DNA from 2 places in the Cupriavidus malaysiensis genome. Region 1 is predicted to be linked to the other one. Evidence: predicted binding sites of a transcription regulator. Region 1 holds the regulator's gene; the other holds the start of a gene.
What was found. The regulator FNR, encoded in region 1, switches genes on or off when oxygen is low (the NO sensors DNR and NnrR bind a similar motif). The targets are predictions, from matches to a motif close to TTGATNNNNATCAA.
Positions count from the first base shown of each region.

Region 2: BKK80_RS06630 (DUF3149 domain-containing protein) is a predicted target of FNR. The motif match lies at 2,356-2,369, and genes of this name have one in related genera.

Region 1 is NZ_CP017754.1:3,209,527-3,213,602, forward strand. It holds gene scpB (SMC-Scp complex subunit ScpB) at 1-293, opposite strand, end outside; gene BKK80_RS14495 (sulfite exporter TauE/SafE family protein) at 906-1,664, opposite strand; gene fnr (fumarate/nitrate reduction transcriptional regulator Fnr) at 1,745-2,470, shown strand; gene BKK80_RS14505 (hypothetical protein) at 2,546-2,791, opposite strand; gene BKK80_RS14510 (hypothetical protein) at 2,788-3,006, opposite strand; gene ccoG (cytochrome c oxidase accessory protein CcoG) at 3,129-4,076, opposite strand, start outside.
Region 2 is NZ_CP017754.1:1,534,748-1,538,823, reverse strand. It holds gene BKK80_RS06640 (MFS transporter) at 206-1,519, shown strand; gene upp (uracil phosphoribosyltransferase) at 1,672-2,322, shown strand; gene BKK80_RS06630 (DUF3149 domain-containing protein) at 2,488-2,640, shown strand; gene BKK80_RS06625 (helicase HerA-like C-terminal domain-containing protein) at 2,733-4,076, opposite strand, start outside.

The DNA of each region.
Region 1 (4,076 bases):
ATGATCGCCAGCGTCTCCATCACCGCGCGCGAGTATTTCGGCGGCTTCTCCGGATTCAGGCGATCGAGGTATTCGCGCATGCCGGGCCGGCTCTGGAAACGCCAGCCACTGGCCAGCGCCACCAGTTCCACGCCCCGATCACGCCAATCCAGACGTAACTCGTCCAGCAGCACGCGGATGGTGTCGGCAGCCACCTCATCGGCGAACAACCGTCGCAGTTCCGCCACGCGCAAGGGCTCCTGCGCGCAGATCAACGCAGTCTCGAGGACGATTTTCGCCTCTTGGGTATTCATATACGGATGTGTGCAGCCTGTCTTTGCACCTGCCCCCGGCGGACCGCCGGAGGATTCGGGGATTTCGGATCCAGCGAGGCCGAAGCGCCATCGCCATCTCATTGCGCGGCCGGCCGGCATGCCGTCCGCATGAAAGCCGCGCGCCCATCTTATTCTGCTTCGGGTTGCCGGGTCAGTCCGGCGGAGAATTGCCCTGCTGCCGGCCTCAGCGCCGGCCGAAAGGCCTCTTGCGTTGCACCGCCCTTCTGGAGCGGCGGATCGGCGCGAACGGGTCCAACCCCTTCCGCCGCAAGAACGATGCAGTCATCCGCACGGTGTTGCGCACCTCCCGTCGCGCAACGCCCAGCCGGTCTTTTGAACCGGAGATCTTGTCAACCGGCATGGCTTGCTGCGAGGTGGCTACGTCCGTCAGCAACATTCTGCCCGGACTGGCCTCAGGACGGCCGTTCGAGTTGCCCGGCCATGCGCGCGGCAGCGCCAGCGCGATAGATACTGCAATGCTGCCGATTGTAGGGCATTCCGGCCCGGCGCTGCAACCGCCCATCACCAGCGCGGCGCCTTCGGCACACCCGACAAAGTGCCTCACGCATCACCAAAACAGAAGAGCCCCCTTCAGAACACCACACAGAAGCCGTGTGCGGCGAGCGTGTGCGGCAACATCGCCGCCCGCACAAGCCCGGCCGCACCAAACCCCATCACTGCCACGCCGGCACCGACGCGCACCCAGGGCCGGCGCGACCAGCCGCGCAACGCGCCGGACAGGCCGGACAGCATCAGCAGGTTGGGCAAGGTCCCGAGACCGAATACCCCCATCAGCAAGGCCCCCGACAACGCGTTGCCGGCAAGCAACGATAGGGTGAGCGCACCGTAAACCATGCCGCACGGCACCAGCCCCCACGCCAGACCGATGCCGAAACGCCTGAGCAAGCGCGGGCGGACCTGAATCGGGGCGGACGGGGCACCGGCGCGCCGCCCGCGGAGGCGGCCTGCCAGGGCTCCGGCCCCACGCGCCACCAAGCGCTCCAGCGCGGCGAACTGCGGCGCGCGCCCGGCCAGCAGCCACAGGCCGGTGCCCAGCAGGACCATGCTGCCAGCGGCAAACAGGCCGCGCTGCAGCGGCAGGTATTGGGCTCGCCAGGCACCGGCGCCGACCGCGCCCAGCGCGGCACCGAGCAGCATGTAAGTCACCACCCGCCCCGCATGCATGGATAACTGTTCACGCAACCAGTCCCGCGGCCTGCGCTGCACGACGACCGGCGCTTCCGCCTGCGGCCTCTCGACCGCCAGTGCAATGCCGCCGCACATGGCTGCGCAGTGCACGCCACCCAGCAAGGCCAGCAGAAAAACACTGAAAAAGACCGCCGCAGTCAACTTTCGCTCCCCTTCGGATGCCTTCACACAGTAAAATGCAGAAATTGCGCCCTCGCAGCTCAACGACAATAGGCCCCGGCTTGCTCAATTCCATCCCCGTCACCGCGATGTCGCCCCGTTGCTCGTCCTGCTCGCTCGGACACCTGTGCGTGCCGGTCGGCATGAACCGCAACGACATCGAAAAGATCGACTCGCTGGTGAAGGAACGCGTGCGAGTCCACAAGGGCGAGACGCTCTACCGGCTCGGCGAACCCCTGAGCGCAGTCTACGCGGTGCGCTTCGGCACCCTGAAGACACACGTGACGATGGAAGACGGGCGCTCGCAGATCACCGGCTTCCACCTGCCGGGCGAAGTCGTCGGACTCGACGGCCTCGGCGAGATGCAGCACGCGTCGGATGCTACCGCACTGGAAGACACCGAGGTCTGCGTGATGCGCTTCAACGACCTGCAGACCCTGTCGACCACCGTGCCGTCGCTGCAACAGCAGTTCCTGCGCATGATGAGCAAGGAGATCACGCAGGACCAGGTCATGCTGCTGACGCTCGGCTCCATGCGCGCCGAGGAGCGCCTGGCCGCCTTCCTGGTCAACCTGTCCGAGCGCCTGTCGGAGCGCGGCTACTCGTCGACCGAGTTCGTGCTGCGCATGAGCCGGGAGGAAATCGGCAGTTATCTCGGCCTCAAGCTGGAAACCGTCAGCCGCCTGTTCTCGCGCTTCGCCGAGGCCGGGCTGATCCAGATCCGCCAGCGCCACGTCAAGCTGGTCGACGTACCCGGCATCAAGCAGATCTACGGCAAGAGCTGCTGACCAAGCCGAGGGCGCAGGCATCCGGCGCCTTCGACAGGCCCCGTTCTGCCCAGCCCTTCGGCCTGCGCGCATCCCCTACTCCAGTTCGTCGGTATCGCCGAGGCGCACCGGCATCGTATAAAAGGTCAGGGCGCTCGACAGCGAGCACAGCAGCCAGGCCAGCAGGAAGCCGATGGTGTAGACCGCCTCGCGCGAGGCCTCGACCGGCCGCCCGAACAGCCTGAGATCGCTTGGATCCACCAGCGAGAACACCGCGGCGGTTGCCACACCGGCGACCAGGAAGGCCGGCCACAGGACCCACATCAGCCAGCGCAGTCTCATGGCCGCTCCGTGGCTGTCGCGCCGGACACTGCCCGCGCCGCGCCCTGCCGCTCGACCACCAGCCCGTGCCGGCTGACGCCCTCCTCGATCGGCTTGTCGGGATGCGTCATCGCCAGCCAGATGGTCACGCCGCAGGCGGCCATCGCCGCCAGCGGCCCGCTCATCAGCAGCCAGGGCCAGGGTTCCTTCCACCACGGCCGCACGGCCTGCTGCATCGTGCCGGCGTCCGTCAATGATTGTCGGGCGGGTCCTTGCATGGCTTCGCTCCTTGCTGTTACGCACGGCGGCATCGTGGCCGCCCCGCTTGTCTGCCCTGCGGCAATCCCCTCCGCACGCCCTACAGGTCGCGCGGCACGATGAAACTGGTCGATTGGTTCACCTCGACGACATGCCCCTCCTCCTGGCCGCCCTGCACCGTCACGCGGATCTTGTGCGTGCCCTGCCGCGCCTGCTCGAGCGGCACGCGCACGCGGATGGCCAGCAGGCGGTTCGAGGTCGGTGCGAGTTCGCCGGTCGCCCCGTCGGACTCCACGCGCAGCTTGCCGAGTTCCGCACTGTCGGCGCGGATGGTGAACTGCATCGGCGCCTCGCTAGTATTGATCAGCTGCAGGCGGTAGACGTTCTCCACCCAGCGCCCCTCGACTTCGCGCCCGAGGCTGCCGCGATCGCGGATGATATCCACCTTCAGCGGCGTGCGCAGTGACAGCGAGATGGCGAAGCCCGCCAGCAGTGCCAGCCAGATCGCCGAATAGATCATCACGCGCGGACGCAGCAGGCGCTTGCGCGTCGCCTGGGCCGACCAGCCCTTGCGCATCGCGTTCTCCGACGTGTAGCGGATCAGCCCGCGCGGGTAGTCCATCTTGTCCATCACCTGGTTGCAGGCATCGATGCAGGCGCCGCAGCCGATGCACTCGTACTGCAAGCCGTCGCGGATGTCGATGCCGGTCGGGCAGACCTGCACGCAGATGCTGCAATTGACGCAGTCGCCAAGCCCAGCGGCGCGGTGGTCGGCCTTGCGCGAGCGGCTGCCGCGCGGGTCGCCGCGGCCGCTGTCGTAGGTAACGACAAAGGTGTCGCGGTCCACCATCACGCTCTGGAAGCGCGCGTAGGGACACATGTACTTGCACACCTGCTCACGCATGAAGCCCGCGTTGCCCCACGTGGCGAAGGCGTAGAACAGCATCCAGAAGGCCTGCCAGGGCCCGAGCGCGAACGCAGCCACCTGCCCGCCCAGCTCGCGGATCGGCGCGAAATAGCCGATAAAGGTGAAACCGGTCCACAGCGC
Region 2 (4,076 bases), 1.7 Mb from region 1:
TGCAGTCGTCACCACGTTTCATTGCGATGTGGCGCGCATGGCATCATGCGCCCGGCCTCGCCGCGATGGACGTTGGCTTCCGGATTCAGGAACCAGCCTTACAGAACAGGTGGACAATATGTCATCATCCATTTCATCCCTGCCATCCCCGACCATCGCAGAGGCGACGATCGGCTCCCCCTCCCAGCCAGGCCCGAGGCCGGCGATGTCGCACACCATCACGATCGAGCAAGGTATCCGCGCGGCCGGCGTCGGCAAGTTCCAGTATCGCCTGTTCGTCATCTTCGGCCTGGTCTGGCTGGCCGACGCGATGCAGGTGCTGTCGATCGGGTTCACCGCGCCTTCGATCGCCTCGACCTTCGGCATCCCGGTTCCGACAGCCTTGCAGACCGGGACGATGTTCTTCGTCGGCATGCTGGTCGGCGCCTTCGTGTTCGGCCGCCTGGCCGACCGCATCGGGCGCCGCCCGGTGCTGATGATGGCCGTGGTGATCGACGCGGCCTGCGGCGTCGCCTCCGCCTTCGCGCCGGACTTCCAGTGGCTGCTGCTGCTGCGCCTGCTGACGGGCATCGGCGTCGGCGGCACCCTGCCGGTCGACTACACCATGATGGCCGAGTTTCTCCCCGCCGACCGCCGCGGCCGCTGGCTGGTCCTGCTGGAGTCGTTCTGGGCGGTCGGCACCATCCTGCTCGCCGTGCTGGCCCTGATCGCCACCACGCATGGCGACAGCGCCTGGCGGCTGATCTTCTTCGTCACCGGCATCCCGGCCCTGGTCGGCGTGGTGTGCCGCCTCTTCGTGCCAGAATCGCCGCTCTACCTGAACCGCTCGGGCCGTTCCGACGAAGCGCGCGCGGTGTTGCGGCGCGTGGCAGCCGCCAATCGCGTCAGCGCCGAGATCCCGCCGCTGGAACCGCAGCAGGCCGAGCGCAAATCGGTCCTGGCGCTGTTCGCCGCGGGATGCCGGCGCCGCACCCTCTGCCTGCTGGCCGCCTGGATGCTCATCTCTGTCGCCTACTACGGCGTCTTCGTCTACCTTCCGGTGAAGCTGGCAGGCCAGGGCTTCGGCTTCATGCGTGGCCAGGTCTTCCTGATCCTGCTGGCGCTGGTACAACTGCCCGGCTTCGCGCTGGCCGCCCACGGCGTCGAGCGCTGGGGCCGCAAGCCGACCCTGATCGGCTTCCTGCTGCTCAGCGCAGCGGGCTGCATGCTCTACAGCCTGGGCCAGTCCCCCGCCATCGTGGTCGGCTCGACCTTGCTGATGAGCTTCGCGCTGCTCGGCACCTGGGGCGCACTCTATGCCTTCACGCCCGAGGTCTACCCGACCGACCTGCGCGCCAGCGGCATGGGCACCGCTGGCGCGATGGCGCGCTTCGGCGGCCTCTTCGCCCCCTCCATCGTCGCCCCCATCATGGCCAGCCAGTTCACGCTCGCGCTGGCGCTGCTGTCATCCTTCCTGGCCGTGGCGGCCCTGGCCATCTTCCTGGTGGACATCGAGTCGAAGAACCGCGCGCTGGACTGAGACAGGATCCCGGGGGCGGTCCCGGAGGAAGGCGGGCCGGCCGACCGCGCGGCGGCCGGCTTCCATTACAATCCGCCTACACCGGCGCGGCGGCCCGGTCGCCCCGACCCGGCCGCCCGCCTCCCCTCTCCCGCCGAGCCCTCGCCGTCGCCATGAAACAAGATCCGCGCTTTCCCAACCTGTTCATCCTCGATCACCCGCTGATCCAGCACAAGCTCTCGCACATGCGCGACAAGGAGACTTCCACGCGCACCTTCCGCGAACTGCTGCGCGAGATCACGCTGCTGATGGGCTACGAGATCACCCGCGAACTGCCGCTGACCACGCGCCGCATCGACACCCCGCTGGTCACCCTGGACGCCCCCGTGATCGCCGGCAAGAAGCTGACCATCGTGCCCGTGCTGCGCGCCGGTGTCGGCATGAGCGACGGCCTGGTCGAACTGATTCCCTCGGCACGCATCGGCCATATCGGCGTCTACCGCGACGAGCAGCACCGTCCGGTGGAATACCTGGTACGGCTGCCCGACCTGGAAGACCGCAGCTTCATCCTGTGCGACCCGATGGTGGCCACCGGCTATTCCGCCGCGCATGCCGTCGACGTGCTCAAGCGGCGCGGCGTCAAGGACGAGGCCATCACCTTCGTGGCGCTGGTGGCCGCGCCCGAGGGCGTGGAAGTGTTCCAGAAGGCCCATCCGGGCGTGAAGCTGTTCGTGGCTTCGCTGGACAGCCACCTGAACGAGGATGCCTACATCGTGCCGGGGCTCGGCGACGCCGGCGACCGCCTGTTCGGCACCAAGAACTGAGACTGAGCGCCGCAGGCGCCATTCGCGGCGGGCTTGACGGACCTCAAGGTCCGCAGCCCGCGAATCCTTACACTCGTCCCTTGAGCGCCGTACAAGCCTGCGGCGCCGCAGTCGCCCCCTGACCGCAGTGCGCGGTATGCCGCGCAAGGAGCAAGGAGACGAGACATGGCAGCCATCAAGATCCTGTTCACCACCGATGTCGGCCTGATGAGCCTGGGCGTCATCGCCTTCATCATCGGCATGGGCACCTTCTTCGCCCGGCTGTTCCGCAGGAAGATGCGCGAGGACGCGGCGCGCGCCGCCGCAGGCGGGAACTGAACGGCAACCGGAGCAGACCTGGGGCGACAACGCAGCAGCAATGGAGCGGCGCGCTGCCGCTCCGGCAGGGCCGCCGGCCTTGCCCGCTGCGCCTACTTCTTCTTGCCCGAGCCGAGCAGGCTGCCGAGCACGCCGCGGATCAGCTCGCGCCCGACCTGCGAGCCCACGGTACGCGCCGCCGACTTGGCCATCGACTCCAGGATGGAATCCCCGCGCCCGCTCTTGCCGGTGCCGCGCGTCAGCGTGCCGAGGATTTCGCCGGCCTGGCCGAGCCAGCCGCCGGTTCCGCCACCGTCGCCCCCAGTTGCCTCGCCTGCGGGAGCCGCGGCCCCGCCGGTCGCCGGGGCCGCGCGGCCCTTGAGCTTTTCATAGGCCGATTCGCGGTCGATGGCCTGGTCGTAGACGCCGGCCACCAGCGACGTCGCCATCAACTGCTTGCGTTCCGCATCGCTGATCGGGCCGATGCGGCTGCCCGGCGCCAGCACCCAGGCGCGCTCGGTCACCCCGGGCGTGCCCCTGGCGTCGAGCAGCGACACCAGCGCCTCGCCCACGCCCAGTTCGCCGATGGCCTGTTCCAGGTCCAGCGCGGGGTTGGCCCGCATGGTGGTGGCGGCCACCTTGACGGCCTTCTGGTCGCGCGGGGTAAAGGCCCGCAAGGCATGCTGGACGCGGTTGCCGAGCTGGCCGAGCACGGCGTCGGGAATGTCGGCCGGGTTCTGCGTGACGAAATACACACCCACGCCCTTGGAGCGGATCAGCCGCACCACCTGCTCGATCTTGTCCAGCAGGGCCTTGGGGGCATCGTTGAAGAGCAGGTGCGCCTCGTCGAAGAAGAACACCAGCTTGGGCTTGTCGAGGTCACCTGACTCGGGCAGCTTCTCGAACAACTCGGACAGCATCCACAGCAGGAAGGTGGCATACAGCTTGGGCGAGTTCAGCAGGCGGTCGGCCGCGAGGATGTTGACCACGCCCTGGCCCTTGTCGGTCTGGATGAGATCCTCCAGGTTCAGCATCGGCTCGCCGAAGAAGACATCGGCGCCCTGCGATTCGAGCGCCATCAGGCTGCGCTGGATGGCGCCGATGGAGGCCGCCGAGATATTGCCGTACTCGGTGGTGAACTGCCCGGCATTGTCTCCCACGTACTGCAGCATCGCGCGCAGGTCCTTGGCGTCGAGCAGCAGCAGGCCGCTGGCATCGGCGATGCGGAACACCAGGTTCAGCACGCCCTGCTGGGTGTCGTTCAGCTCCAGCATGCGCGACAGCAGCAGCGGCCCCATATGGCTCACCGTGGCCCGCACCGGGTGGCCCTTTTCACCGAACACGTCCCACAACGTGGCGGGACAGGCGCCCCAGGCCGGCTCGGGCAGTTGCAGCTCCTGCAGGCGTGCCTTGAGCTTGTCGGTCGGCTGGCCCGCCTGGGAGATGCCGGCCAGGTC